DNA from 3 places in the Allobosea eneae genome. Region 1 is predicted to be linked to each of the others. Evidence: predicted binding sites of a transcription regulator. Region 1 holds the regulator's gene; each other region holds the start of a gene.
What was found. Region 1 encodes PhoB, which activates phosphate uptake and scavenging genes when phosphate is short. Its sites were predicted from a motif close to TGTCATNNANCTGTCAT; they were not measured.
Positions count from the first base shown of each region.

Region 2: a site for PhoB is predicted at 4,858-4,874, ahead of ACFPOB_RS28095 (bifunctional 2',3'-cyclic-nucleotide 2'-phosphodiesterase/3'-nucleotidase). Genes of this name have one in related genera too.
Region 3: a site for PhoB is predicted at 7,694-7,710, ahead of ACFPOB_RS21420 (DUF2794 domain-containing protein). Genes of this name have one in related genera too.

Region 1 is NZ_JBHSLW010000042.1:13,643-23,671, forward strand. Features, by position in the region: gene ACFPOB_RS23685 (Hsp33 family molecular chaperone) at 1-758, opposite strand, end outside; gene argF (ornithine carbamoyltransferase) at 758-1,687, opposite strand; gene ACFPOB_RS23695 (aspartate aminotransferase family protein) at 1,690-2,901, opposite strand; gene ACFPOB_RS23700 (GcrA family cell cycle regulator) at 3,620-4,171, shown strand; gene ACFPOB_RS23705 (YnfA family protein) at 4,251-4,571, shown strand; gene phoB (phosphate regulon transcriptional regulator PhoB) at 4,581-5,279, opposite strand; gene phoU (phosphate signaling complex protein PhoU) at 5,312-6,037, opposite strand; gene pstB (phosphate ABC transporter ATP-binding protein PstB) at 6,079-6,879, opposite strand; gene pstA (phosphate ABC transporter permease PstA) at 6,913-7,803, opposite strand; gene pstC (phosphate ABC transporter permease subunit PstC) at 7,819-8,787, opposite strand; gene pstS (phosphate ABC transporter substrate-binding protein PstS) at 8,892-9,917, opposite strand; gene ACFPOB_RS23740 (ATP-binding protein) at 10,026-10,029, opposite strand, start outside.
Region 2 is NZ_JBHSLW010000076.1:79,275-89,303, reverse strand. Features, by position in the region: gene ACFPOB_RS28115 (ABC transporter substrate-binding protein) at 1-1,221, opposite strand, end outside; gene ACFPOB_RS28110 (CaiB/BaiF CoA transferase family protein) at 1,582-2,724, shown strand; gene ACFPOB_RS28105 (acyl-CoA dehydrogenase family protein) at 2,732-3,889, shown strand; gene ACFPOB_RS28100 (HTD2 family dehydratase) at 3,895-4,734, shown strand; gene ACFPOB_RS28095 (bifunctional 2',3'-cyclic-nucleotide 2'-phosphodiesterase/3'-nucleotidase) at 4,914-6,872, shown strand; gene ACFPOB_RS28090 (hypothetical protein) at 6,877-7,149, opposite strand; gene ACFPOB_RS28085 (ABC transporter ATP-binding protein) at 7,321-9,045, shown strand; gene ACFPOB_RS28080 (hypothetical protein) at 9,053-9,565, opposite strand; gene ACFPOB_RS28075 (nuclear transport factor 2 family protein) at 9,590-10,015, opposite strand.
Region 3 is NZ_JBHSLW010000035.1:37,953-47,981, forward strand. Features, by position in the region: gene ACFPOB_RS21385 (4a-hydroxytetrahydrobiopterin dehydratase) at 1-213, opposite strand, end outside; gene thpR (RNA 2',3'-cyclic phosphodiesterase) at 216-794, opposite strand; gene ACFPOB_RS21395 (aldo/keto reductase) at 963-2,018, opposite strand; gene ACFPOB_RS21400 (arylesterase) at 2,094-2,687, opposite strand; gene ACFPOB_RS21405 (ABC transporter ATP-binding protein) at 2,866-3,579, shown strand; gene ACFPOB_RS21410 (ABC transporter permease) at 3,581-6,175, shown strand; gene ACFPOB_RS21415 (Bax inhibitor-1/YccA family protein) at 6,394-7,170, shown strand; gene ACFPOB_RS21420 (DUF2794 domain-containing protein) at 7,251-7,616, opposite strand; gene ACFPOB_RS21425 (peroxidase-related enzyme) at 7,940-8,533, opposite strand; gene ACFPOB_RS21430 (NAD-glutamate dehydrogenase) at 8,712-10,029, shown strand, end outside.

The DNA.
Region 1 (10,029 bases):
TCGCTCTCCAGCAGCGGATCGAGCAGTTCGTGATGCTCGATCGTCCCGACGAGGGAGCGCGCCTCGGCCCAGGCGTCGTCGCTGATGCCGTCATCGTCACCGGCGGCGAGGATCTCGTGCCCCTCCGGCGCATCGCCGGGGTGGAGATCGGCGGCGCGCAGCCGCTCCGGCGATGTCGGCATGAACTGGACGATCAGGCCGCCGGCGCGCCAGGCGAGGCCTTCACCGGTCAGGACGGTGCCGACGCCGAGGCGGATGCGGCTCGGGATCTGCTCGGACTGGCGGAAATACTGATGGCCCGCCTCTTCCAGGCTCTGCCCGTCGAGCGCGACGATGCCCTGATAGCGCGTTGCATCGGTGCCCTGGTCGACAGTCATGGCAAGATGACCCTTGCCGAGCAGTTCGCCGGTCGCGATCGCATTCGCATCGATCGCTGCCGCAAGGCGGTCGGCATCGTAGCGGGCCATCGCGCGGTAGCAGTCCGGCGCGTTGAAATCGACGACCAGCATCGAGATCGGCCCGTCGCTCTTGGTCTGGAGCTGAAAGCGGCCCTCGCCCTTGAGCGTGGTGCCGAGCATGACGGTCAGCGCCGCCGCCTCGGCGAGGACGCGCGCGACCGGCTCGGGATAATGATGCCGCTCGAGGACCTGGTCGAGCGAGGGGCCGAGCCGGACGACCCGGCCGCGCACATCGAGCGCCGGCACGGCGAAGGGCAGCACCCGGTCGTCGGGTGCGCCCGCGGGCGAGGCGTCGGCCATCAGGCCGCCACTCCGCCGAAGCACCAGGCCAGGATGCCCTTCTGGGCATGCAGGCGGTTCTCGGCCTCGTCGAAGACAGCCGATTGCGGCCCATCCATGACCGCGTCGGTCACTTCCTCGCCGCGCGAGGCCGGCAGGCAGTGCATGAAGATCGCATCCTTCTCGGCGCGGCCGAGCAGGCGCTCATCGACCTGATAGGGCCGCAGCAGGTTGTGGCGCGTGCCTTCCTCGTCGCCCATCGAGACCCAGCAATCGGTGATGACGCAATCGGCGCCCTCGACCGCGGCCTCGGGGCGATTGGTCAATTGCAGCTTCGCGCCCTGCTTGCGGGCCCAATCGAGCAAGGCCGGCGGCGGCGCGAGCTCCTCGGGGGTGGCGATGGCGAGCTCGAAATCGAGGCGGCCGGCGGCGTGGACCCAGGAGGTCAGAACGTTGTTGGTGTCCCCGGTCCAGGCGATGCGCTTGCCCTTGATCGAGCCCTTGCGCTCCTCGAAGGTCATGACGTCGGCCATGACCTGGCAGGGATGCTGGCGCTTGGTCAGGCCGTTGATCACCGGCACGGTGGCGTATTTCGCCATCTCGACCACGGAATCGTGGTCGAGCATGCGGATCATGATCGCGTCGACATAGCGCGAGAGCACCCGGGCGGTGTCGGCGATGGTCTCGCGCTCGCCGAGCTCAATCTCCTGGCCGGTCACCATCATCGGCGAGCCGCCGAGTTCGCGGATGCCGACGTCGAAGGAGACGCGGGTCCGCAGCGAAGGCTGCTCGAAGATCATGGCGATGACCTTGCCCTCGAGCAGGCGATCACCGGCGGCCGCGGGCGTGCGCCGGCGGGCCTTGATCTCCTCGCCCGCCTTGAGGATGGCGCGGAGTTCCCCGGCGGAGAAATCCGAGAGATCGAGAAAGTGACGCGTCGCAGACATCATGCTCACTCCGCCGCCGGCCGGGCGAGTTCCGCCTCGACCGCGCCAGCCGCCTTGTCCAGCCGCGCCACCGCCTCGGCCACTTCGCTCTCGCCGATGATCAGCGGCGGCAGCAGGCGCACGACATTGTCGCCGGCCGCGACCACCAGCAGGCCGGCGGCGCGGGCCTGCGCGACGAAATCGGTGTTCGGGGTCTTGAGCTTGAGGCCGAGCATCAGCCCCTCGCCGCGGATCTCCTCGATCACCTGGGGATGCTGATCCTTGAGCTGGGCCAGCGACTGGCGCAGGCGCAAGGCCGTCTTCTGGACATGGTCGAGGAAGCCATCAGCCAGGATGACGTCGAGCACGGCGTTGCCGACCGCCATGGCGAGCGGGTTGCCGCCGAAGGTGGTGCCGTGCGTGCCGAGCGTCATGCCGGAGGCCGCCTCCTCGGTGGCGAGGCAGGCGCCCATCGGGAAGCCGCCGCCGATGCCCTTGGCGATCGACATGATGTCGGGGACGACGCCACCCAGCTCATAGGCGAAGAACTTGCCGGTGCGGCCGACGCCGGTCTGGATCTCGTCGAAGATCAGCATCAGGCCATGCTCGTCGCAGAGCTCGCGCAGGCGCTTCAGGAAGCGCATCGGCACCGAGCGCAGGCCGCCCTCGCCCTGGATCGGCTCGATCATCAGCGCCGCGGTCTCCGGCGTGATCGCAGCCTTCAGCGCCGCCTCGTCGTCGAAGGGCACCTGGTCGAAGCCATCGACCTTGGGGCCGAAGCCGTCGATGTATTTCTGCTGGCCGCCGGCAGCGATGGTCGCAAGCGTGCGGCCATGGAAGGCGCCCTCGAAGGTGACGATCCGGTAGCGCTCGGGATGGCCTTTCGCGGCGTGGTATTTGCGCGCCATCTTGATCGCGCACTCGTTCGCCTCGGCGCCCGAGTTGGTGAAAAAGACGCGTTCGGCAAACGTCGCCTCGCAGAGCCGTCGGGCGAGCTTCTCGCCCTCGGGCATCGTGTAGAGGTTGGAGGTGTGCCAGATCCGCTGCGCCTGCTGGGTCAGGGCCTCGACCAGATGCGGATGGGCATGGCCGAGCGAATTGACGGCGATGCCGGCACCGAAATCGAGATAGCGGGTGCCGTCGGCGGTGATCGCCCAGGCGCCCTCGCCGCGCTCGAGCGCGATCGGGGCGCGGGCATAGGTCGGCAGGAGAACGGAAGAAGCGGAAGCGATGCTCATGGAGCGAAATCCTTGCGGCGAAACAGGAGGGTAGCGCGGAATCTCGGGCCGGGAACGGCAGGTTGGGACGCAAGGCGGCATGATGCCGGCACGATGCGACCCGCCGGCGACATTATCGTCGCTGGCCGTTCCCGTCGTCTCGTCGCGCGTCAAGCCGCATCGAAGGAAAATCCCGATCGCTCAAAAACATAAGCGCCGCCCTTTGGGGCGGCTGCGTCACGCGACTATGCAAAACCGGCCAGGCCCTGTCAATTGCAGCAGCCCTGGCGGGAGGGCGATTGGCCCTGCCCTCAGCCCTCATCCTGAGGAGCCGCGTCAGCGGCGTCTCGAAGGATGCTGCCGGAGGCTCCGGCACCAGCTGGAGCATCCTGCAAGACGCGGACTGACGTCCGCTCCTCAGGAGGAGGGCTGAAGCTTCTTCTGCAAGAGCCATGACCTCGCGACAGCGTTGCCGATTGGACTCACTGCCACACCATCTGCGGCGATTGGCTGGGGAAAAGCCGAATTAGGATTCGGCGACTCTTGTGGCCGAGTCAGGCCATCTTGTATGGTCGTCTTCGTCAGATACGACATCTCGTGCGGCGTCTCCAGTATCGTCAGTCCCGGGCGTAACGGCTTCCGTTTAACCACGGACGCTGCCGGTATCGGATTCCGCCATGATCTCTCCCTATGCCTCGCCGGCCCGCCGGTGGGACATGACGAAGACAGGTGCAACCCCATGACCGAAGCCGGAGCCTGGACCGACGAACGCGTCGAACTGCTCAAGAAGCTCTGGAACGACGGCCTGAGCGCGAGCCAGATCGCCGCCGAGCTCGGCAATGTCACGCGCAACGCGGTCATCGGGAAAGTCCATCGTCTCGGCCTGTCAGGCCGGGCCAAGAGCCCGGGCTCGGCCGCGCCGCGTCCGCGCAAGCCGGCAGCCCGCCCGCCGAGCCACCCGGCCGGACATCAGAACGGCGGCGCCGGGCTGACCCGCGGCAACACCGCGCTCGCCCCGCAATTCGCGGCCGAGATCGAGGCCGAGGCGCAGGTCGAGCGCGAGCCGGCCCCGTCCGAGGACGTGGTGGTGCCGTTCTCCGAGCGGGTCACCATCATGGATCTGCGCGAATATATGTGCCGCTGGCCGATGGGTGACCCGACCTCGCCGGAATTCCGCTTCTGCGGCGGCCGCAGCGCGACCGGCCTGCCCTATTGCGCCTATCATGCTCGCATCGCCTACCAGCCTGCGGCAGACCGTCGGCGCGACCGCAGCAAGGCCATCCGCGCCTGAGTGCTCGCGACGCGATTGCATAACCATGAAAGCCGGCCGCAAGGCCGGTTGCTCATGGGCAGGACCAGAGGGCCCGCGCATGGCGACATTCGCGATCTATCTCGGCGCCGCGCTGGCCGAAATCGCCGGCTGCTTCGCCTTCTGGGCCTGGCTGAAACTCGGCAAGCCGGTCTGGTGGCTGCTGCCAGGCTTGGTCTTACTCGCCGCCTTCGCCTGGCAGCTGGCTTTGATCGACAGCCCCGCGGCCGGACGCGCTTTTGCCGCCTATGGCGGCATCTACATCCTCGCCTCGCTGGCCTGGATGGCACTGGTCGAGAAAATACCGCCGGATCGCTATGATCTCGCCGGCTCGGCGCTCTGCCTTGCCGGCGCAGCGGTCATTATCGCTACGCCGCGCTGACCAAAACGGTCAGCCGCGCGCAAACGTCTCGTCAAAGGCATAGCCGGCGCCGCGCACGGTGCGCAGCGGATCCTTGGAATTGGCCGGGGTGATCGCCTTGCGCAGGCGGCCGACATGGACGTCGACGGTGCGCTCGTCGATATAGACGTCGCGGCCCCAGACGGCATCGAGCAGCTGCGCCCGCGAATAGACGCGGCCCGGCGCCTGCATCAGGAATTCGAGCAGTCGGAACTCGGTCGGCCCAAGATGCAGTTCGGCCCCGGCGCGGCGGACCCGGCGGGTGGTGCGGTCGAGTTCGAGATCGCCGGCGGCGAGCAGTCCGGCGACATGGCCCGGCTTGGCGCGGCGCAGCAGCGCCTGGATGCGTGCAATCAGCTCGGGCAGCGAGAACGGCTTGACGACATAGTCGTCGGCGCCGGTGGCGAGGCCGCGCACGCGCTCGGTCTCCTCGCCGCGGGCGGTCAGCATGATGATCGGCACGCGCTCGGTGTCGCGACGCGTGCGCAGGCGTCGGCAGAGCTCGATGCCGGAGAGGCCGGGCAGCATCCAGTCGAGCAGGACGAGATCCGGCGTGTGATCGCGCAGGTGCAATTCGGCGTCGTCGCCGCGCGCCACGCTGTCGACCTCGAAGCCCTCGGCCTCGAGGTTGTAGCGCAGCAGCAGGGTCAGCGGCTCCTCGTCCTCGACGATCAGGATGCGTGCAGGCATAGGGTCTCGCTTTCGCTCAACCGCCTACCAGTTCAGCCATTGGCCGCCGGCAGGTCGACGAGGATGTTGGTGGTGTCGAGCTTCGGCCGAGTCTCGTCCATGGACTGGCCGGTGACGAGGTAATGGATGGTCTCGGCGATGTTCGTCGTGTGGTCGCCGATGCGCTCGACGTTCTTGGCGCAAAACAGCAGATGCGTGCAGAAGGTGATGTTGCGCGGATCCTCCATCATATAGGTCAGGAGCTCGCGGAACAGCGAGGTGTAGAGCGCGTCGATCTCGTCGTCGCGGCGCCAGACCTCCATCGCCTTCTGCTCGTTGCTGGCGGCATAGGCGTCGAGCACGTCCTTGAGCTGGGCCTGGACCAGGCGGCTCATATGCTCGAGGCCGACCACGGCGCGATGCGGCGGCGAGAACTGGCCGGAGATCGCGACGGCGCGCTTGGCGATGTTCTTGGCGAGATCGCCGACGCGCTCGATGTCGGCGGCGATGCGGATCGCCGAGATCAGCTCGCGCAGATCATTGGCGAGCGGCTGGCGCCGGGCGATGGTCAGCACCGCCTTCTCCTCGACCTCGCGCTGGAGATTGTCGAGGCGCTGGTCGGCCGTGATGATCTTCTGAGCAAGCGCGGTGTCGCGGCGCACCAGCGCGACCGTGGAATCGCCGAGCATGCGCTCGGACATGCCGCCCATCTCGGCGAGGCTGCGGCGCAGGCCTTCGAGATCGGCATCGTAGGAGCGGACGATATGTTGATCCGACATCGGGGCGTATCCTTCGGGGCTGGCCGACGACTGCGTGGACCTCAGCCGAAGCGGCCGGTGACGTAGTCCTGCGTCTGCTTCTTGTGCGGGTTCATGAAGATGGTGTTGGTGGCGTCGAACTCGATGACTTCGCCCAGATACATGAAGGCGGTGTACTGCGAGATGCGTGCCGCCTGCTGCATGTTGTGGGTGACGATGACGATGGTGAAATCGGTCTTGAGCTGCTCGAGCAGGTCCTCGATCTTGCCGGTCGAGATCGGGTCGAGCGCCGAGGTCGGCTCGTCGAACAGGATGACCTCGGGCTTCTGGGCGATGGTGCGGGCGATGCACAGGCGCTGCTGCTGGCCGCCGGAGAGGCCCATGCCGGAGCTCTTCAGCTTGTCCTTGACCTCGTCCCAGAGCGCGGCGCGGCGCAGCGCGCCCTCGACGCGGTCGTCGAGCTCCGACTTCGGCGGCTTCTCGTAGAGGCGGATGCCGAAGGCGACGTTGTCGTAGATCGACATCGGGAAGGGCGTCGGCTTCTGGAAGACCATGCCGATGCGCGAGCGCAATTCGTTCACGTCGACATTGTTGGAGATGATGTTGCGGCCGTCGAGCAGAATCTCGCCGGTGGCCTTCTGCTCGGGATAGAGCGAGTAGATCCGGTTGAAGATGCGCAGCAGGGTCGACTTGCCGCAGCCCGACGGGCCGATCAGCGCCGTGACGTGGCGGTCACGGAAGTCGAGGTTGATGTTCTTCAGCGCCTTGTGCTCGCCGTAGTAGAAATCGAGATTCTTGACGGCGATGCGGACGGGAGCGTCGGCGTCCAGCGTCTGCGGGCTCAGTTCCAGGGTCGAGAGCATCTTCATGGTCCTTCCGATCGGACGCTACTTGGATCACTTGCCGCCGCGCACGATGCGCCGGGCGATGATGGAAAGCACGAGGATTGAGACGGTGATGATCAGCGAGCCGGCCCAGGCGAGCTGCTGCCAATTCTCGTAAGGGGCGGAGGCGAACTGGTAGATCGTCACGGGCAGGTTGGAGACGCCGCCGAACAGGCTGGGCGAGAACCAGAAATTGTTGTTCAGGGCGGTGAAGATCAGCGGCGCGGTCTCGCCGGCGATGCGCGCGAGCGCCAGCAGGATGCCGGTGACCATGCCCGATTTCGCCGCCCGCCAGGTGATCGAGGTGATCACCACCGAGGGCGGGGCGCCGAGCGCCGAGCCGGCCTCGCGCAGCGGGCCGGGCACGAGCCGCAGCATGTCCTCGGTGGTGCGCACAATCACCGGGATCGCGATGATGCCGAGCGCGACGCCGCCGGCCCAGCCGGAATAGCCGCCGAGCGGCTGAACCATGATCACGTAGACGAACAGGCCGATCAGGATCGAGGGCGCCGAGAGCAGGATGTCGTTGATGAAGCGGATCAGGTCGGCCAGCTTCGAGCCCTTGCCGTATTCGGCGAGATAGGTGCCGGCCAGCACGCCGATCGGCGTCGCCACCGCGATGCCGAGGAACGTCAGCACCAGCGAGCCGACGATGGCGTTGGCGAGACCGCCGCCTTCCGAGCCGGGACCAGGCGTGATCTGGGTGAAGGTCGCGACCGAAAGGCCGCCGATGCCTTTCACGATCAGCATGCCGAGGATCCAGAACAGCACGGAGATCGCCAGCAGGGTGAAGGTGGTCGCGATGATCTTCATCGCCCGGTCAGCGGTTCGGCGCGACTGTCGCACGCGCCCCCAGGTCGCGGGCGGCAGGGCACGAACGGTCGAGGGGGTGGCGAGAGTCATGGTCTTTCCATCCGCTCAGTAGGATTTTACCCGCGCAACCAGGATGCGCGCAATCACGAGGACGACGAAGGTGACGAAGAACAGGATGCAGCCGAGCGCGATCAGCGCGTTGAGCTGCAGGCCAAGCGCTTCGTTGAACTCGTTGGCGATGCGCGAGGCGATGGTCGAGCCGGGATCCATGATCGAGCCGGACAGCCGGTTGGCGTTGCCGACGACGAAGGTCACCGCCATGGTCTCGCCGAGCGCACGGCCGAGGCCGAGCATGATAGCGCCGATGATCGAGACGCCGGCCTGCGGCACCAGCACATGGCGCACGACCTCCCAGGTCGTCGCCCCGATGCCATAGGCGCTCTCGCGCAGCACCGAGGGGATCTGGTCGAGCATGTCGCGGGTGATCGAGGCGATGAACGGGATGATCATGAACGCCAGGATGAAGCCGGCGGTGAGGATGCCGAGGCCGGACGGCGAACGCGAATAGAGGATCGTACCGAGGATCGGCATGCCCTCGACGACGTTCGAGAGCGGCACTTGCACATAGGCGGCAAAGAGCGGCACGAAGACGAAGAGTCCCCACATGCCGTAGATGATCGACGGCACGGCGGCGAGCAGCTCGATCGCGGTCGAAACCGGCTGCTTGAACCAGGGCGGCGCGAGCTGAGTCAGGAAGACGGCGATGCCGAGCGAGAGCGGCACACCAATGACGAGCGCGATCAAGGCGGTCGAGAGGGTGCCGGCGATGGCCGGCCAGGCGCCGTACTGATCGTTCTGGGTATCCCAGACGCTCGAGGTCAGGAAGCCCAGCCCCATCTCGCGGAAGGCCGGCCAGCCGCCGATCACCATCGAGACCATGATCCCGGCGAGCAGCAGCAGCACGAACAGGGCCGACAGGAAGCTCGCGTTGCGGAAGACGATGTCGAACGTGCCCTTCGGAGTCTTGCGGGCAACATGCGCGCCGGGCGCCATCTGGTCAGTCACGGCAGCCATCCGTGGAACTCCGAATCACGTGAAGACGGAAAGAGTCGGTCTCGTCGCGCAAGGCGGCGGGGGCCGGTGACGGCCCCCGCCGGTCGTTCTAGGGGCGGGCGCGATCAGAAGATCGGCTTGCCGGCCGGGTCGGTGACGCCCTTCCAGGCGTTGCGGACCTGATCCTTGACGTTGGCCGGGAGCGGCACATAGTCGAGGTCGAGGGCGAGCTGGTCGCCGTTCTTGTAGGCCCAGTCGACGAACTTCAGCGCGGCCTGCACCTCTTCCGGCTTCTCCGGCTTGGCGTGGACGAGCAGGAAGGTGGCAGCGGTGATCGGCCAGGCCTGAGCGCCCTTCTGGTTGTTCAGCGAGATGCCGAAGCCGGGGGCCTCATTCCAGTTGGCGTTGGCGGCGGCGGCCTGGAAGGACTTGTCGTCCGGCGCGGGGTAGTTGCCGTCGGCATTCTGGATCAGCGCGAAGTTGAGCTTGTTCTGCTTGGCGTAGGCGTACTCGACATAGCCGATCGAGTTGGCGACCTGCTTCACCGAGGCGGAAACGCCCTCATTGCCCTTGCCGCCGATGCCAACGGCCCACTGGACCGAGGTGTTAGCGCCGACCTTGGACTTCCACTCGGGCGAAACCTTGGAGAGGTAATCGGTGAAGACGAAGGTCGTGCCCGAGCCGTCCGAACGGTAGACCGGGTTAATGTTGGCGTCCGGCAGGGTGACGCCGGCGTTGATCGCCGTGATCTTCGGGTCGTTCCACTTCTTGATGGTGCCCATGTAGATCTCGGCGACGATCGGGCCGGTCAGCTTGAGCTTGCCCGCATCGACACCGGCGATGTTGATCGCCGGGACGACGCCGCCCATCACGGTCGGGAACTGGATCAGGCCGTCCTTAGTCAGATCCTCGCCCTTGAGCGGAGCGTCGGTGGCGCCGAAGGCGACGGTCTTCGCCTTGATCTGGCGGATGCCGCCGCCCGAGCCGATCGACTGATAGTTCAGGCCGATTCCGGTCTCCTTCTTATAGGCCTCGGCCCATTTGGAGTAGATCGGGAAGGGGAAGGTCGCGCCGGCGCCGGTGATGTCGGCAGCCTGGGCAACACCCGAAAGTCCGGCGGCAGCGGCCGCGAGAATGAGAAGTTTGCGCATGAGATGTCCTCTCTGGGTCGCAAGAGCAGCGGCCTTGCTAGAACACCGGCTATATGACAGCCACATGACACACAGTCATGAAAGCGCGCCTGCTGCCGTCACAAATCGTTAA
Region 2 (10,029 bases), on a different contig from region 1:
CGACTTCTCGCCGAGCGGCGTGGTCACCAGCTTGCCGGGGTAGAGCGCCATCTTGTCGTAGACGGCGAAGGGAAATTCCGGCACCCGCTTGGTCGTGCCGAGCAGCTGGTCTTCCAGCCCCTGATGGTCCTGGCGGATGGTGATCGTGCCGGTCAGCGACTTGAATTCCAGCCCCTCGAAGGCGGCGATGACCTCTTCCTTGCTCGGCCATTTGCCGCCGGCGCCGGCCTTCTCATAGGCCTTGGTCAACCCGGTCAGGGCCTGCTGCATGTGGAAGGTCGGGTAGATCGGATAGACGCCGGTCTTGTCCCTGTACTTCTTCACGAAGGCCTGCATCTCCGGCGTGTCCTTGTGCTTGGGGTGCCGCCAGTAATGATCGCCGCGGCTGCCCACGATCACGCCCTCCGGCAGGACATGGCCGAGCCGCTCCAGCGAGCTTTCGGCCAGCGGCAGCACGAAGGTCGACTGCTTCAGGAGCCCGCGCGCCGCGGCCTGCTGGACGAAGGTGTCGAGATCGCCACCCCAGGAGGTCGAGATCACGACATCGGGCCGCAGCGCCGACAGCCTTGTGATCTCGGTCGAGAAATCCGGCGCGCCGAATTTCGGGAAGAGCTCGGCGACGACGCGGACATCGGGCTTCAGCGCCTTGAGGCCGGCCTGCAGCAGCGCCCAGGATTCACGGCCCCAGGCATAGTCCTGGTTGACGACCGCGACCGATTTGAAGTCGGGCTTCACCTTCATCAAGTAGAGCAGCGTCGCCATCATCTCGGCGCCGGCATGTCCTTGCGTCCGGACGGAGTATTTCCATTTGCCGTCTTCGAAGATGGTCTGCGTGCCGCAATCCCACATCACGTTGACGACCTTGAGGTCCTCGGCGACCGGGGCGAGCGCGTTGCAGGAGCCGGACGAGATCGCGCCCAGCATCACCTGCGCGCCCTGCTCCTGCACGACGCGGCGATATTCGGAAAGGAGCTGGTTGGTGCCGGCGCCCTCGTCGACATAGACCGGCTTCAGCGGCACCCCGAGCACCCCGCCCTTGGCGTTGATCTCCTCGATCAAGAGGTCGGCGGCGTTGCGGCCGGGTACGCCGAACACGGAGGCGGGTCCCGACAGGAAGGTGGCGATGCCGACCACCAGTTCCTTCGGCTTGTCCTGCGCCAGAGCCGAGCTTGCGAGCAGCGCGCCGGCCAATGCGGCCGCCGCCAGTTTCATCGTCTTCATGAGCATCCTCCCTGAACCTCGCATGACATCGGGCGCTCTTGAGCGGCGCCTCGTCCGGCAAAAAGGGGCGCATAGAGGCCGCAGTCGGACAAGAAGGATAAAGCGATGAAGGCCATAGGGTTTTTCTATGGAGCCGGGCGCTATGGCCGCCATCGCGAAACGCTATTTGACTTGAGGCGCACGACAGCGGTCTTTCGCGACATCCTCAGCCCTCATCCTGAGGAGCAGCCGTCAGGCTGCGTCTCGAAGGATGCTCCAGAGCACACTGGAGCATCCTTCGAGACGCGAGCTTTGCTCGCTCCTCAGGATGAGGGCTCTTGGAAGATGAAGACGGCGCTTGGCGGACGAAGCAGACCAAAGATGACGAATGCTCTCGACGGAATCCTGGTGGTGGCGCTGGAGCAGGCCGTGGCCGCTCCGCTGGCGAGCTGCCGGCTCGCCGATGCCGGGGCCCGCGTCATCAAGCTGGAGCGTGAGGAAGGCGATTTCTCGCGCGGCTATGACGACTATGCCGGAGGCCTGTCCTCCTATTTCGTCTGGATCAACCGTGGCAAGGAATCCTGCCGGGTCGACCTCAAGGATCCGAAGGACCTCGCTCTGGTCGAAGCGATGCTGGCTGAGGCCGATGTCTTCATCCAGAACTTCGCGCCCGGCGCGACCGACCGGCTCGGGATCGGCAGCGAGGCGCTGCGCCAGCGCCATCCCAGGCTGATCACCTGCGACATCTCCGGCTATGCGCCCGGTACGCCGCACTACACCAAGAAGGCCTATGATCTCTTGATCCAGGCGGAAGCCGGCCTTGCCGCCGTGACCGGCAGCCCCGACTCCGGCCCGACGCGGATCGGTATCTCGATCGCCGACATCGCCACCGGCAATGCCGCCTATGCCGCGATCCTCGAAGCGCTGATCCGGCGCGGTCGCACCGGCGAAGGGTCGCGCATCCAGCTCTCGCTGTTCGACACCATCGCCGATCTGATGAACGTGCCCTATCTCACCCGGCGCTATGGCGGGATCGAACCGCCGCGGCTCGGTCTAGCCCACCCCTCGATCGCGCCCTATGGCGTGTTCCGCCTCGCCGATGCCGAGGTGCTGATCTCGATCCAGAGCGAGCGCGAATGGCAGATTCTGGCCCGCGACGTGCTGGACAATGACGGCCTGCTCGACGACCCACGCTTTGCCAGCAATGTGCTGCGCGTGCGCAACCGCCCTGCCCTCGATGCCGCGATCCAGGCGACGCTCGCCACCCGAACCTATGCCGAGACGGCGGCCGGGCTCGATGCCGCCCGCATCGCCTTTGGCACGGTCTCGACCATGGCCGACCTGATCGACCATCCGGCCGCGACGACCCTGCCCGTCCCGACCCCGAACGGCCCGATCGAGGTGCTGGCGCCGCCGGTGCTGGTCGACGGCAAACGCGTGCCGATGCGGGCGCCGCCCGGCCTCGGCGAGCATGACGAAGCGTTGCGCAGCGAGTTCGCGGCGAAGACGGTCCGATCAGCCTGAGATGAGCATGACGACATCCAACGACCATTCCGACATCCGCGAGGCGGTGGCGAGGCTCTGCGCCGATTTCCCCGGCAAGTACTGGCGCAAGCTCGATCGCGAGATGGCCTATCCCAGCGAGTTCGTGACGGCGCTGACGCAGAGCGGCTTCCTCTCTGCGCTGATCCCGGAGGAGTATGGCGGCGCAGGACTCACGCTCTCGGCCGCGGCGGCGATCATGGAGGAGATCCAGCGTCAGGGCTGCAATGGCGCCGCCTGCCACGCGCAGATGTATGTGATGGGCACGGTGCTCCGGCACGGCAGCGAGGACCAGAAGCAGCGCTATCTGCCGAAGATCGCCTCGGGCGAACTGCGCCTGCAGGCTTTCGGCGTCACCGAGCCGACCAGCGGCACCGACACCACCGCCTTGCGCACCACCGCCCGCCGCGAAGGCGATCACTACGTCGTCAACGGCCAGAAGATCTGGACCAGCCGGGCAGCGCAATCGGACCTGATGCTGCTGCTCGCCCGCACCACGCCGCGCGATCAGGTCGCGAAGCGCACCGAAGGGCTCTCGGTCTTCATCCTCGACATGCGCGAAGCCTTGAAGGATGGCCTCACGATCCGGCCGATCCGCACGATGATGAACCACGCCACCAACGAGGTCTTCTTCGACAATGTGAAGGTGCCGGCGGCCAACCTCGTCGGCGAGGAGGGCAAGGGCTTCCGCTATATCCTCTCCGGCATGAACGCCGAGCGCATCCTGATCGCGGCCGAATGCGTCGGCGATGCCAAATGGTTCATCGACAAGGCCTCGACCTACGCCAAGGAGCGCCAGGTCTTCGGGCGGCCGATCGGCCAGAACCAGGGCATCCAGTTCCCGATCGCCAGGGCTTACGCCAACATGCGCGCGGCGGAGTTGATGGTGCGCGAGGCGATCCGGCTCTACGAGGCCGGGGCCAATCCGGGCGCGGAAGCCAATATGGCCAAGATGCTGGCGGCGGACGCCTCCTTCGAGGCTGCCAACGCCGCCATCCAGACCCATGGTGGCTTCGGCTTCGCCGAGGAATACGACATCGAGCGCAAGTTCAGGGAGACGCGGCTCTACCAGGTCGCGCCGATCTCGACCAACCTGATCCTGTCCTATCTCGCCGAGCACGTGCTTGGCATGCCCAGAAGCTACTGAGCCCAATGAACATCGACCATCTGAAGTCCTGGATCGGCAAGAGCGAGCAGTCCTCCGACCTGATCACGCCGCGGCTGGTCGCCAGCTATGAGGCGACGTTCTCTCCTCACCTCGCACCATACCCGCAGGGCGAAGCGCCGCTCGCCTTGCACTGGTGCCTCGCGCCGCCGATCTCGCCGATGGCCGCGCTCGGCCGGGATGGGCACGCCGCCAAGGGCGAGTTCCTGCCGCCGGTCGAACTGCCGCGGCGGATGTGGGCGGGCGGGCGCATCGAGACGATCACGCCCTTGCGGACCGGCGACGAGGTCACCCGCCATTCGACCATTGGCGACGTCTCCTACAAGGAAGGCCGCAGCGGCCCGCTCTGCTTCGTCGCGGTCGATCATGAGCTGGTCACATCGCGGGGCGTCGCGCTGCGCGAGCGGCACAACATCGTCTATCGCGAGGCGGCCAAGCCGGGCGCCGAGCCGCCAGCAGCCGCCGCTCCGGCCGAGCGGCGCCCGGCCGACCTGACCTGGACGGTCGAGGCCGATCCGGTGCTGCTGTTCCGCTATTCGGCGATCACCTTCAACAGCCACCGCATCCACTACGATCAGCCTTATGTCACCGGCGTCGAGGGCTATGCCGGGCTTGTCGTGCACGGGCCGATCCAGGCGACGCTGATCATGAACATCATCGCCACCCTTTCCGGCAGCGAGCCGATCCGGCTCGACTATCGCGGGCTCGCGCCATTGATCGCCGGCGAGGCCTTCCAGGTGAAGGCGAAGCGGCTGGGCGACGGCGCCATCGCCGCCTGGACAGAGGGCGCCGACGGGCGGGTGCGGATGGAGGGCGTGAGCCGGTAACACGAGCGTCATTCTCGGACGGAGCGAAGCGCAGATCCGAGAATCTCATGACGAGAAGGCGCTGATGGCAGCCTCTTCCGGTCTGAGATGCTCGGGTCAAGCCCGAGCATGACGTTACCCCCGTGTCACGGTCCTGACATGGTGCTAGCGTCTTTCGCCGCACCTTGCTTCAGGAGCCGATGATGGACCGCGCCCGCAGTTTCAGCCGCCGTGACACGCTCAAGGCCGGGGCCGCCATCGCCGCAGCCGGCGCGCTCGCCAGCCCCCTCGCCGCGCAGGCTCCGGCCAAGCTCAAGCTCCGCCTGCTGGAGACCAGCGACCTGCACGTCAACGTCGTGCCTTACGACTACTTCCGCGACGCGCCCGACGACACGGTCGGCCTCGCCAAGACGGCGAACCTGATCAAGGCGGCGCAGGCGGAAGCCAGGAACAGCCTGCTCTTCGACAATGGCGACTTCCTGCAAGGATCATCGCTCGGCGATTTCGTCGCCTACAAGAAGGGGCTGAAGGCCGGCGAGACCCATCCGATGATCGCCGCGATGAACGCCCTGCCCTATCAGTGCGGCACGCTCGGCAATCACGAGTTCAATTACGGGCTCGAATTCCTCGAGAACGGCCTCGCCCGCGCCGAATTCCCGATCGTCTGCGCCAATGTCGACCGGGTCGGCGGCGGCACGCTGATCGAGCCCTGGCGCATCTTCGAGCAGAGCTTCGAGGACGAGGCCGGCACGAAGCATGTCCTCAACATCGCGGTGATTGGCTTCGTGCCGCCGCAGATCATGCAATGGGACAAGGGCAATCTCGACCGCAAGGTCACCGCAATCGACATCGTCGATGCCGCGCAGAAATACCTTCCGGAGATCGCGCTGGCCCATCCCGACCTGACCATCGCGCTCTGCCACTCGGGCATCGCCGGCGGCGAGCGCAAGGGCGGGGAGGAGAATGCGGCGCTGCACCTCGCCAAGCTCGACGGCATCGATGTCGTGCTGACCGGCCATCAGCATCTCGTCTTCCCCGGCGGCAAGGCTTTCGACGGCATTCCCGGCGTCGACAACAAGAAGGGCTCGCTGCATGGCAAGCCGGCCTGCCAGCCCGGCTTCTGGGGCTCGCATGTCGGCATCGTCGACCTCGAGCTGGAGAAGCGCGACGGGCGCTGGCGCATCGCCGACTTCAAGGTCGATCCCAAGCCGATCTATGAGCGCACGCCCGACCGCAAGATCGTGCCGAAGGCCGAGGTCGAGGCCGCCGTGCTGGCGACGGTGAAGGCCGACCATGAAGCGACGCTGAATTACATGCGCGAGCCGGTCGGCACGACCAGCGCCCCGATCAACAGCTATTTCGCCCTCGTCGCCGACGATCCCTCCGTGCAGATCGTGGCGGAGGCGCAGATCGCCTACGCCAAGCCCTTGCTGGCGCAGACGCCGTACAAGGACCTGCCGATCCTGTCGGCCGCAGCGCCCTTCAAATCGGGCGGGCGCGCCGGGCCGGCCTTCTTCACCGATATCCCGGCCGGGCCGATCGCGATCAAGAACGTCGCCGACATCTATCTTTATCCGAACACGGTGCAGGTCGTGAAAGTCAGCGGCGCGCAGATCCGCGAATGGCTGGAGCGCTCGGCCGGCATCTTCAACCGGATCGACATCGCCAGGACCGAGGAGCAGCCGCTGATCAATCCCGGCTTCCCAGCCTTCAATTTCGACGTGATCGACGGCGTCAGCTACCAGATCGACGTGACGCAGGCCTCGCGTTATGACGGCGACGGCAAGCTGGTGGCGCCAGGCGCCCATCGCATCGTCGAGCTCGCCTATCAGGGCAAGCCGATCGACGAGAAGGCTGAGTTCATCGTCGTCACCAACAATTACCGTGCCTCCGGCGGCGGCAATTTCCCGGGCACCAAGACGACGGTGGTGCTGGAGGCGCCCGACCTCAATCGCGACGTGATCGTGCGCTGCATCATCGAGAAGAAGACGATCAACCCGGCCGCCGACGGCAACTGGTCGCTGAAGCCGCTGCCGGCGAACGTCAACGTCACCTTCCCGACCTCCCCTGCCGCCGTCAACAAGAAGCCGGAAACGCTGAAGGCGCAGCCGATCGGCGATGCCGGCGAAGGCTTCGTGAAGTATCGGCTGGGCGGCTAACCGCTCAGGACCTGTTCTTCGTCGCCCAGCAGGCCGAGCCGCTCTGGACGCTGCGCCAGACACCGTTCGCCTTGCAGCCTTCGAGCGGCTGGCTGCAAACGCGGGCGATGCAGGCGGACGCGTTGTTGCTGACCTTGTTGCAGTTCTGCTCGCAGCTTTTGAACATTGCAGAGCAGGAGCTGGTGACCTGCTTGCAACCATCCTGCGCGGATGCCGGACCGCCGGCAAGCATGGCGAACGACGCCAGCGCAGCAACAATGAACACCAGTCTGACCACGGCCCGCCCCTCCGAAAGGAACCGATCGTGATCTCCGTCCCGCGCGTGTCAACAAGGCAAGATTGGTACCTCCGTCGCGCCGCCTCGCTCGATCGCCGCAATGCAACCCGCGCGTGACGCTCCGTACCTCGCCACCTGACCGGCACCTCGCCAATGTGCTAACAGGCCGCCATGCTCGCCCGCTTCTTCGCCTACTATCGCCCCCATCGCGGCCTCTTCCTGCTCGACTTCGGCTGCGCCGTGATCTCGGGCCTGCTCGAGCTCGGCTTTCCGATCGCGGTGAAGCTGTTCGTCGATCAGCTCCTGCCGAGCGGCAACTGGAGCCTGATCGTGCTGGCCTCGCTCGGCCTGCTGGTGATCTACCTGATCAATGCCGGCCTGATGGTGGTGGTGACCTATTGGGGCCACATGCTCGGCATCAACATCGAGACCGAGATGCGCCGCAAGGCGTTCGACCATCTGCAGAAGTTGTCCTTCGGCTGGTTCGACAACCAGAAGACCGGCCATCTGGTCGGGCGCCTGACCAAGGACCTCGAAGAGATCGGCGAGGTCGCCCATCATGGGCCGGAAGACCTGTTCATCGCGGTGATGACCTTCATCGGCGCCTTCGCGCTGATGCTGAGCGTGCATCCGCCGCTCGCCCTGATCACCGCGACGATCGTGCCGCTGATCGCCTGGCTGACCAGCCGCTATGGCCGGCGGATGACGGCGAACTGGCAAAAACTGTTCGGCAGCGTCGGCTCGTTCAACGCCCGGATCGAGGAGAATGTCGGCGGCATCCGCGTCGTCCAGGCCTTCGCCAACGAGGAGCACGAGCGCAGCCTGTTCGCGGTCGACAACCAGCGCTATCGCCGCACCAAGCTCGACGCCTATCGGCTGATGGCGGCCTCGACCTCGCTCTCCTATTTCGGCATGCGCCTGACCCAGATGGCGGTGATGATCGCCGGCGCCTATTACGTGCTGATCGGCGATCTCAGCGCCGGCGGCTTCGTCGGCTTCCTGCTGCTGGTGACGGTGTTCTTCCGGCCGATCGAGAAGATCAACTCGGTGATCGAGACCTATCCGAAGGGCATCGCCGGCTTCCGGCGCTACACCGAGTTCCTGGATACGCGGCCCGACATCGCCGACCTGCCGGGCGCCATCGCGGTCTCCGGCCTCAAGGGCGACATCGCCTATGAGAATGTCAGCTTCGGCTATACGCCGGACCGCACCATCCTGAAGGGGATCGACCTTGCGATCCGCGCCGGCGAGACCATCGCCTTCGTCGGGCCGTCAGGCGCCGGCAAGACCACGATCTGCTCGCTGCTGCCGCGCTTTTACGATGTCGATGGCGGCAAGATTACGATCGACGGCATCGATATCCGCCAGATGACGCTGGCCTCGCTGCGCGGCCAGATCGGCATCGTCCAGCAGGACGTCTTCCTCTTCGCCGGGACGCTCCGCGAGAACATCGCCTATGGCAAGCTGAGCGCGAGCGAGGACGAGATCGTCGAGGCCGCCCGGCGTGCGCGGCTGGACGAGATGATCGCGCGCCTGCCCGACGGGCTCGACACGGTGATCGGCGAGCGCGGCGTCAAGCTCTCGGGCGGTCAGAAGCAGCGCCTCGCGATCGCCCGCATGTTCCTGAAGAACCCGCCGATCCTGATCCTCGACGAAGCGACCTCGGCGCTCGACACCGAGACCGAGCGCGCCATCCAGGCCTCGCTCGCCGAGCTCTCGAAGGGCCGGACGACGCTCGTCATCGCGCATCGCCTGGCGACGATCCAGGATGCCGACCGCATCATCGTCATCGACGAGAGCGGCGTCGCCGAGCAGGGCCGGCATCAGGAGCTGGTACAGCGGCCCGGCATCTACCGACGCCTGCACGAGGCGCAGTATGGCGGCAGGGCGAGCTGAGAGGCAATCAGCCGGCCGGTTGCCTGCGAGCCTCGTCCAGAAGGATTTCTGCTTCCTGTCTTACCTGCTCCAGCGACAACAGCTCATCTTCCTGAGGGTCGAAACAGACGCCATTGCAGGCTGCGACCAGCGCCGCGGCGACGGCAAAAGCGAAGGCACCCTCGACAAAGCTTCCGCCCCAATAGAAGGCGATCACTTTCTCCAGCTTGTTCGCCTGCTCGCCAAATAGCTCCGATATCTCGTCGATCTCATCTCGTCCGACAATGTCGACTTCGATCCCAGCTTCGAAACCAGCCAGCTTGCCCGGTTGAAAGCCGTCGGCGCTGTCGAGCGAGAACGGACCATTGAATGAAAGCTCGAAGCCCAGCTGCTTGGCTTGAGCTGAGAGCTTCACACCATCGGCCGTCGCTCCAGCCGGCAATCCGACAAGCAATTCCATCGACATGACCACCCCTCCCATCGCCATACCCGACATGAACATATGTTCACTATTCGTTCTTTCGTCGATACCGTCAAGCACCGTCAGCTCGTTCCGATTGCGAGTTCAGGAGAGCGCCGCCTTGATCGCCGCCGTATCGAAGTAGAACGGCGTGCCCTCGATCAGGCGGCCATCCTCGAAGCGCAGCGCCTCGGCGAAAGGCTGCGTGAGCGTCCTGCCACTGCTACGCGCCGTGAGCCGCAAGGTGCAGGTCATGACGACCATATCGCCCAACCTGGCCGCCTGCAGGCCATCGACAGACAGATCGCTCCAGGTTTCGCGCATCGCCCTGAACAAGCGCCCGATCCCGTCTAGCCCACACCAGTCGCCGGCATAGGGCAGCGATGCCGGCTCATGCACGATGACATCGGGATGGAAGGCCGTGGCGAGCAGACCGAGATCGGCCTCGTCCTGCTGCAGGAAACGGAGCTCGATCGCGAACATGCGTTCGAGCAGCTCCATGGCAGAGAGTCCGCCAGCATCGGTATTCATGAGAAACCTCGCAT
Region 3 (10,029 bases), on a different contig from region 1:
CGTCTTGTAGACGTTCGACCATTCCGGATGATGGTCGAGCTTCTCCGCCAGCAGCGCGACCCGGCTCATCCAGCCGAAGGCCTCGTTGAAATCGCGAAAGACGAAGCGCTTGCTCATCGCCTCGCGGCCCTCGGCCAGCGTCCAGCCGGTCAGGATCGAGAGGGCCTCCTTGCGGGCCTCGGGGCTCAGGCGCTTCGGACGATCATGTCCCATCATCACCTCCGCTGCGACACCGCGCCGCTCGGCCGATTGGGATAGGACAGGCCGAGCGGATAGGCCGCCTCCAGCACATAGGGCCCCCCGCCGATCGAATCGCGCGACGACATCAGCGCGAAACGCCGCGCCGTGAAGCTGATCGGCCGCACGATCGGATGCAGAGCAAGATAATGCGCGACCTCGACCGGCGAGACGTCGCGCAAACGCGCCAGCGTCACATGCGGCGTGAACTTGCGCGACTCGGCCGGCAGACCCAGCCGCCGCATCAATCGCTCCAGCTCGGCCTGCAACTCGTTCAGCTTCGGAGAAGGCTGGACGCGCGCGAACACTGCGCGTGGCCGGTCGCCGCCGAAGCTGCCGAGCTGGTCGAGCGTGATCGTCAGCGGCTCGCCGCCGACATCGTTGAGGAAGCTGTCGACGTCATGGGCCATCCGCCGGTCGACATCGCCGAGGAAGCGCAAGGTGACGTGATAGTCGGCAGGCTCGATCCAGCGGGCGCCGACCAATCCGCCGCGATGCAGCGTCAGGGCCGAGGCGACTTCGGCGGGAACTTCTAGCGCGGTGAACAGCCTAGGCATGACGAATCAGTGCCAAGCATTTGTGACTCTGGCGAGACGGCAGCCTCGCAGCGTCCGCTATTGTTCACAAGCCGGCGCGACCGCCGTCATGCTCGGGCGCAGACCCGAGCATCTCTCTCAGGCAATTCTCGGCTCTCCGCTTCGCTTCGGCGGAGAATGACGGAGAGGCTACGGACAAGGGTTGCCGACGCGCTGATGGATCGCGTCGATCTTCGCCTCGAGCTCAGGCGAGATCGCGACCTTGGCTGAGCCGATCGCCGTCCTGAGATGGTCCATGCTGGTCGCCCCGATGATGTTCGAGGTGACGAAGCAGCGCGAGGTCACAAAGGCCTGCGCCATCTGGACGGGATCGAGCCCGGCCTCATGGGCGAGCGCGATATAGGCCTTGATCGCGTCTTCGGCGCCATCGGTCTGGTAGCGCTGGCCGCGGTCGAACAGCGTCGTGCGCGCGCCCGCCGGCCGGGCTCCGTCGAGATATTTGCCGGAGAGATAGCCCTGGGCCAGCGGCGAATAGGCGAGAAGCCCGACCTGCTCGCGCATGGCGATCTCGGCCAACGCCGTCTCGAAGGTCCGGTTCAAGAGGTTGTAGGCGTTCTGGATCGACTGCACGCGCGGGCGATCGGTTCCCCTCGCCTCGGCGAGGAAGTTCATCGTGCCCCAGGCGCTCTCATTGGAGAGGCCGAGATGGCGGATCTTGCCGGCCTTGATCATGGCCGCGAAGGCGTCGAGCTGCTCGGCGAACGGCGTCTCGTCCTCGGCCCGCGAGAATGCCGCCTGGTTGAAGCGCGTCGGGTTCGAGCCCCAGGCCATCGGGCGGTCCGGGAAATGGATCTGGTAGAGGTCGATATAGTCGGTCTGCAGCCGCTTCAGGCTCTTGTCGACCGCTTCCTCGATCTGCCGGCGGTTGACTCGGGTCGGGCCCTTGTCGTCGCGGAACCAGTCATTGGCGGTGCGCCCGACGATCTTGGAGGCAAGGATCACCTTGTCGCGCTTGCCCCGCGCCTTGAACCAGCTGCCGATGATCGTCTCGGTCGCTCCTTGCGTCTCTGGTTTCGGCGGAATCGAGTAGAGCTCAGCCGTGTCGAAGAAGTTCACGCCCTGGTCGAGCGCATAGTCCATCTGCTCATGGCCTTCGGCCTCGGTGTTCTGCTGGCCCCAGGTCATGGTGCCCAGGCAGATCGCGGATACCTTGAGGTCTGTGCGGCCGAGACGGCGGTAGTCCATGGCTATAGGCTCCGATGGCGGACGCACCGGAAACGCGCCGCGCATGACTAAGGTGATGGCAGGATGCGCCCTTGCTCAGGAGCGCGGGCGCAGCGAGGCGAGGAACCGCTCCACCGTCGGCAGAATGCGTTGCGCGATGACGCGCACGCCCTCAGCTTTTGGATGCAGCATGTCGGGCTGGTTCAATACCCGGTCCCCGGCGATCCCGTCCAGAAAGAACGGGTAGAGGACCAGCCCATGCTTTTCGGCGAGTTTCGGATAGATCGCGTCGAAACGGGCGACATAATCGGGGCCGTTGCTGCGCGGCGCGTACATGCCGGCGAGCAGCACCGGGATGCCGCGCGCCTTCAGCCTGGTCACGATCGCGTCAAGCGACGTCTCGGTCAGCGCCGGATCGACGCCGCGCAGGGCATCATTGGCGCCGAGCTCGAGGATGACGCCGTCGGTCCCATCCGGCACCGACCAGTCGAGCCGCTCCAGCCCGCCCTGCGAGGTGTCGCCGGAGACGCCGGCATTGGCGATCTCGACCGAAATCCCCTTGTCGCGCAGCATCTTCTCCAGCACCGTCGGGAAAGCGGCGCTAGCAGGCAGGTTGTAGCCGGCGGTCAGGCTGTCGCCGAGCGCGACCAGCTTGAGGGGCTTGCTCTGGGCGAAGGCAGGGCTGTTCATTGAAATGGGACCCAGGCTGGCGAAGACGAGCAGCATGACCGCCCAAATGCGCGGCAGTGGCTGGATTCGAGACGGCAAGCGCCCATATCGGTTGGCGGCGCGACGCATGGCGGTTCTGATCCCTTCGGCTCGGAAAGATGGTCGAAGCGGCGGCATCGGACGGGATGAAAGCGGAAACATGGCGGCGAGCGAAGGAACCCCGGCGGTCATCGAACTGAGTGACGTCGAGCTTAGTCTGGGGCGCGGCGCCGCCCGCGTCCATATCCTCAAAGGGGTTTCGCTGGCGATCCCGCAGGGTCAGGCCACCGGCCTGGTCGGTCCCTCCGGTTCCGGCAAGTCGACCCTCCTGATGACCATGGCCGGGCTGGAACGGCCCGATTCCGGGATCGTGAAGGTCGCTGGCCAGGATCTCGGCACGCTGGGCGAGGATGCCCTCGCCATTTTTCGCGGCCGCCATATCGGCATCGTCTTCCAGTCCTTCCACCTCGTGCCGACCATGACGGCCCGCGAGAATGTTGCGCTGCCGCTGGAATTGGCTGGCGCCGACAACGCCTTCGAGCGCGCCGCGGCCGAATTGCGCAATGTCGGCCTCGGCGAGCGCATGGATCACTACCCCGCCCAGCTTTCCGGCGGCGAGCAGCAGCGCGTCGCCATTGCCCGCGCGGTCGCGCCCGACCCGGCGATCCTCGTCGCCGACGAACCGACCGGCAATCTCGACGAGAGCACCGGCCGCTCGATCGTCGACCTGATCTTCGCGCTCCGGCGCGAGCGCGGCGCCACCCTCGTCCTGGTCACCCACGATCTCTCGCTCGCCGCGAGCTGCGACCGCACCGTGCGCCTGCGCGCAGGCCGGATCGAGACCGAGGCCGGCACCGAGGCGCTGGCGATCTGAGATGCACGCCCCCGTCAAACCGTCCGCTTCGCCCTCGACGCCCGCTCGACGCCCGGTCGGCCTGAAGCTCGCCTTGCGCCTCGCCTGGCGTGACCTGCGCGGCGGCCTGCGCGGCTTTGGCGTCTTCATCGCCTGCCTCGCGCTCGGCGTCATGGCGATCGCCGCCGTCTCCTCCTCCTCGCGCGGTCTCAGCGAGGGCCTCGGCCGCGAGGGGCGACGCATCCTCGGCGGCGACGCCGCCTTCAGCCTGATCCATCGCGAGCCGACCGCCGAGGAACACGCTTTCCTCGCCCGCCATGGCAGGGTCTCGACCATCGCGACCCTGCGCAGCATGGCCAATGCTGGCGAAAAGGGCGCGGGGCTCGTCGAAGTCAAGGCCGTCGACGGCTCCTATCCCAGCATCGGCGAATTGCGCACCGATCCGGCCCAGCCGGCCGCCGACCTGCTCGCTTTGCGCGACGGCGCCTATGGCGGCATCGCCGATCCCGTCCTGTTAGGCCGGCTCGACCTGAAGCCCGGCGATACCGTGCTGATCGGCTCGGCCCGGGTGCAATTGCGCGCCAATCTCGTCTCCGAGCCCGACAAGATCGCCGCCGGCGTCGGCTTCGGCCCGCGCCTGATCCTCTCGCAGGAGGCGCTGCGGGCCTCCGGCCTGCTCCAGCCCGGCAGCCTGGTGCGCTGGACGGCGCGCGTCATCCTGCCCGATGGCGCCAATACCGATGCCGCCCTCGAGGCCCTCCTCGCCAGCGCCACGCGCGAACAGCCAAATGCCGGCTGGGAAGTCCGCTCGCGCGCCAACGCCGCGCCGAACTTCCAGCGCAATATCGAGCGCTTCACCCAGTTCCTCACCCTGGTCGGCCTGACCGCGCTCTTGGTCGGCGGCGTCGGCGTCGCCAATGCGGTGCGCCGCTTCGTCGAGGCCAAGCGGCTCGATTTCGCCACGCTGAAGGCGCTCGGCGCCACCGGCGGCCGCGTCGTCGCGATCCATCTGACCGAGGTCATGCTGGTCGCCGGCTTCGGCATCACGATCGGGCTGGCCCTTGGCGCTGCAGCGCCCTTCGCGCTTGGCTATATGCTCGCCGACATCCTGCCTCTGCCGTTCGAGCCGACGCTCGCCCCGGCCGAGCTCGCTGTCGCTGCGCTCTACGGGCTGCTGACCGCGCTGGTCTTCGCCATCATCCCGCTCGGCCGCGCCCATGACGTCCCGGTCTCGGCCCTGTTCCGCGACCAGATCGAACCGGACCGACGCCGGCCGCGCTGGATCTACCTCGCGCTCTTCTTCGCGGCGCTCGCCGGCCTCGTCGGCGTCGCGCTCGTCTTCGCCTATGACCGGCGCATCGCCCTGATCTATATCGGCGCCGCCGGCGGCGTCTTCCTGCTGCTGCGCCTGATCGCCTGGGGGCTGATGGCGCTGGCCCGCCGCGCTGGACGACCACGCCAGCCGGCGCTGCGCATGGCGCTCGCCAACACCTATCGCCCGGGCGCGCTGACGCCCTCGCTGGTGCTGTCGCTCGGCCTCGGGGTCGCCCTGCTATCGACGCTCGCCTTCATCGACGTCAGCCTACGCCGGCAGTTGACCCAGTCCCTGCCGCAGAAGGCGCCGAGCTTCTTCTTCCTCGACATCCCCAATGCCCAGGCGGCCGAGTTCGACCGTTTCCTCGCCGAGCAACGCCCCGGCGCCCATGTCGAGCGCGTGCCGATGATGCGCGGGCGCATCGTCAGCGTGAACGACGTTCCGGCCGAACAGATCAAGGCCAGCGAGCAGATGGCCTGGGTGCTCGAGGGCGATCGCGGCATCACCTATTCCGCCGGCATGCCCGAGGCCTCCAGGCTCGCTTCGGGCGAGTGGTGGCCGGAGAACTATCGCGGCGAGCCGTTGGTCTCCTTCGACGCCCGCGCCGTCGAGGGGCTCGGCCTCAAGCTCGGCGACAAGCTCACCGTCAACGTCCTCGGCCGCAACATCACCGCGCGCATCGCCAATTTCCGCGACATCGAGTGGCGTTCGCTCGGCATCAATTTCGTCATGGTGTTCTCGCCGAACACCTTCGCCGGCGCACCCCATACCAACCTCGCCACCGTGACCGACAATGGCGCGACGCCCGCGACCGGTGACCCTGCCCTGATGCGCCAGCTCGCCATCGCGTTCCCGGCGGTGACGGCGGTCCGGGTCAAGGACGCGCTCGAAGCGGTCAACGGCATCGTCGGCCAGCTCGCCGGGGCGATTCGCGGCGCCTCCGGCCTCGCCATCGGCGCGAGCCTGCTGGTCCTGGCCGGCGCCCTGGCGGCCGGGCAGAGGGCGCGGCTCTATGACGCGATGATCCTGAAGACCCTAGGCGCCACCCGCCGCTTCATACTTTCGTCGTACGTCCTCGAATACGCAGGCATCGGCGTCGTTTCCGCCTTGTTCGGGCTCCTGGCAGGTGCCGCGGCCGGCTGGGGCGTCGTCACGCAAGTGATGAAGATAGATTTCGTCCCCGATCCGACAGGCGCTATTATCGCCGCGACTGCAGCGGTTGTGGTCACCGTCGTGTTCGGATTGATCGGAACGCTACAAATACTGTCGAAAGCGCCCGCTTCTCATCTGCGGAATTTATGAGGTCTGACTCAAGGCGATCAGGCATAAACATGGACAGACGGTAATGTTGCATCGACTGGCCGACGAATTTCTATGCCGGCAGCGACGCTAACCATGCCGCCCTCTTGTAAGCCTGCGCGATCCCCCTCATATTTCGTGGTGTCGCGACATTGGTGCGCGGCGGTGGGCGTCGCAAGGGCGATTGCCCGCCAGGCAAAGTTTCAAGGGGAACTCTCTCCATGAGCGATTTCGACCGCAACGCTCAGGTCTGGGGCGCCGGCCGCGCCCAGCAGACCAGCGCCGTCGAGGTGGACCAGGGCCTGCGCTCGTTCATGCTCGGCGTCTACAACAATATGAGCATCGGCCTGGCCATCACCGGCCTGATGGCGATCGGCATCTCCATGCTGGCGATCGCCGGCTACTCGCCCTCGGGCAAGGTCACCGCGCTGACGCCGCTCGGCCAGGCGCTCTACCTGTCCCCGCTGAAGTGGGTGGTGATGCTGGCTCCGCTGGCCTTCATCTTCTTCTTCTCGTTCAAGGCCGAGAGCATGAGCTCGTCGACCGCCCGTGCCATGTTCTTCGCCTTCGCGGCGGTGATGGGCATCTCGCTGTCGTCGATCTTCGTGGTCTTCACCGGTGAATCGATCGCCAAGGTGTTCTTCATCACCGCGGCCTCCTTCGCTGGCCTCAGCCTGTTCGGCTACACCACGAAGAAGTCGCTGTCGGGCATGGGCTCGTTCCTGATCATGGGCCTGATCGGCCTGGTGATCGCCTCGGTGGTCAACATCTTCCTGGCGTCGAGCGCGCTCTCCTTCGCCATCTCGGTGATCGGCGTGCTGGTCTTCGCCGGCCTGACCGCCTGGGACACGCAGCGCCTGAAGGAAATGTACCTGTACTCGGACCTCGATTCCGAGTCGGCCGCGAAGCTCTCGGTGAACGGCGCCCTGTCGCTCTACCTGAACTTCGTCAACATGTTCCAGATGCTGCTCTCGCTCTTCGGCTCCAAGCAGGAGTGAGCCGGGCGACAGCCTAGGAAATACGAAGCCCCGGCCTCACGGCCGGGGCTTTTTGTTTGGGCAGCGCCCTTCGCGCGGGGTCAGTTCACCACGCTCAGACGCTTGTCGAGCACCTTGAGGACTCGTCCAAGCTCCGCACCGCGCTTCAGGATCAGCCCGGTCGCGGTCACCACCGAATAGGCGCCCTGGCGCCGGGCCAGCGATGGATCCTTGACGATTCGGTAGAGCGGCACCTCGGCGGTGCGCCGAAAGACCGAGAACTGTGCCTTGTCGCGCAGGAAGTCGATGGCGTAGTCGCGCCATTCGCCGGCCGCGACCATGCGACCATAGAGATTGAACAGTTCGTTCAGCTCGCGCCGATCGAAGGTGACCGAGGAGGGCGCGGCAGCCGGAAAGGCGACGACCGCGCCCGCTCGCTGACCTGGCGGAGTTTCGCTTTCGCTCATCGCGCCTCCTGTTCGTTACCGGCGATTATCCGGCAAGGGATGATGCGCCCGCCCTCCGGCGCTGGCAAGGGCGCTGCAAGACAGATTGATGACGACCCCACCGCGATCATCAGTCTTGCCGCGATTGCCATGATTTCGCCGCGCTTGCGCCAAGTGAGCGCCCCGTTACGGCGTTCAACTCCGAATCGTTGCCTCGGCGGCCCGGCCTGTCCGGTTCCGGACACGTCAGCCCCCCAGCCCCTCCGGCGCTGTGGCGGGCCGGGCCAGCGAGTCGAGGCCAACTCACGGCTGGCGGTTTCCGCCGGCCGTTTTTCTTTGGCAACTCAGCGTGACGCGCCGTGATATTCGGGATTCGGCCGCATATCGACGGCCGAGGCCATCCGATTCGACATATTGTAAAAGGCGGCGACGGCCGCGATGTCCCAGATGTCGCGCTCGCCGAAGCCGGCCTTGCGCAGGCTCTGCCGGTCCCCCTCCTCGACCTCGTGCGGCCTTTCCGTCAGCTTCACCGAGAAATCGAGCATGGCGCGGTGACGGGCTGAGAGCTGCGCGGCGCGGTAATTCATCACCATCATCTCGCCGAGGACGGGGTCGCCGGAGAGCTGGCGCACTGCCTGGCCATGCGCCGTCAGGCAGTAATAGCAGCGGTTCACGCTGGAAACCGCGACCGCGATCATCTCGCGCTCCAGCTTCGACAGGCCCGACGGCGCCAGCATCAGGTCGTTGTAGAAGGCGGCGAAGGCCTGGAGCTTGGCGTCGTCATGCGCATAGGCGGTGAGGACGTTCGGGACATAGCCCAGCTTCTCCTCGCATTTGGCGAAATAGGCCTGCATCGCCTCGGAAAGCTCGGCTTGCGGCAGAGAGAGCGCCATCACGGCGGGCGGCGCGTCCTGCTTCGCAGGCTGCTCGCCCACCATCGCTTTGTCATGCTTCTTCGTCATCTCTGCACTCCTTGCGTCGATATCCGCGCGGATCGGGCACGACTTGCTGCGTCCGCGCCATATTGGTGCAATCTGGCTGCTGGCATCCGACGAAAGTTGCAGCAGCCGGTGAGCTATGTCATCGCTTCGGCAAAATAGCAGGGGGAAGAAGACTATGGCCAAGCGCGAAGCGAATGCCACGGCTGCAGCCGTCACCGCGATCGAGGCTGCTGCCCGCGAGCTCGGTTCGGCGATGCCCGCAGACTTCCCCAAGCTGCTCTATGGCCGCACCGTCGCCGAGGATCTCGTTGCGCTGCCACCGGAACTACTCGTTCGCGCCGCCGATGCCGCCTATGCCCATCTGAGCGGCAAGCGCAAACCCGGCGAGCCCAATCTGCGCTTCCGCGACGAGGCGGTGAAGCAGGACGGGCGCGAGCGCCAGATCACGATCCTCGAGGTCGTCAACGACAACAAGCCGTTCCTGCTCGATTCGACCCTGGCCGAGCTGACCGAGCAGGGCTACGAGCCGCGCCTCGTCGCCCACCCGATCCTCGCCGTGGTGCGCAAGGACGACGGTAGCTTCCAGTCGCTCGCCGGCGAGGCCTCCGGCCGCGCCGTCGAAGGCACCCGTCGCGAGAGCCTGATCCATATCCATCTCGACCGGATCGACACCGCCGAGGCGCGCGAGCGGCTCGCCGCCGGCCTCGCCCGCGTCTATGTCGATGTCGGCCTCGCCGTCGACGACTGGGCCGCGATGCGCGGGCGTATCACCGAGGTGATCCAGTCCTACCGCGCCAATCCACCGCCGCTGCCGGAGGACGAGGTCACCGAGGCCCTGAATTTCCTCGAATGGATCGCCAGCGACAATTTCACTTTGCTCGGCGTGCGGGCCTATCGCTTCGCCGGCGGCGACACGGCTGCCGATCCGGTCGATTCCTCCGGTCTCGGCATCCTGCGCGACCCGGATGTCCGGGTGCTGCGCAAGAATCGCGAGCTCGTGGTGATGACGCCGGAGATCCGCGCCTTCCTGGCCAAGCCGCAGGCGCTGATCATCACCAAGGCCAACGTCAAGAGCCGTGTCCACCGCCGCGTCCATCTCGACTATGTCGGCGTCAAGCTCTTCACCCCCGACGGCCGCCTCGACGGCGAATTACGCATCGTCGGCCTGCTCACCTCGAACGCCTATACCGGCAGCGCCCGCGGCATCCCCTATCTGCGCCTCAAGGTCGCGCGCGTACTGAAGAGCACCGGCTTCGACCCGTCGAGCTATTCCGGCCGCGCCCTCTACAACGTGCTCGACGCCTTCCCGCGCGACGAGCTGTTCCAGATCGATGTCGAGACGCTGGAGCGCTTCGCCCTGGACATCATGCAGTTGACCGAGCGGCCGCGCATCCGGGCGCTCGCCCGCGCCGACGAGTTCGACCGCTTCGTCTCGGCGCTCGTCTTCATTCCGAAGGACCGCTACGACACCACGGTGCGCCGCCGCGTCGGCG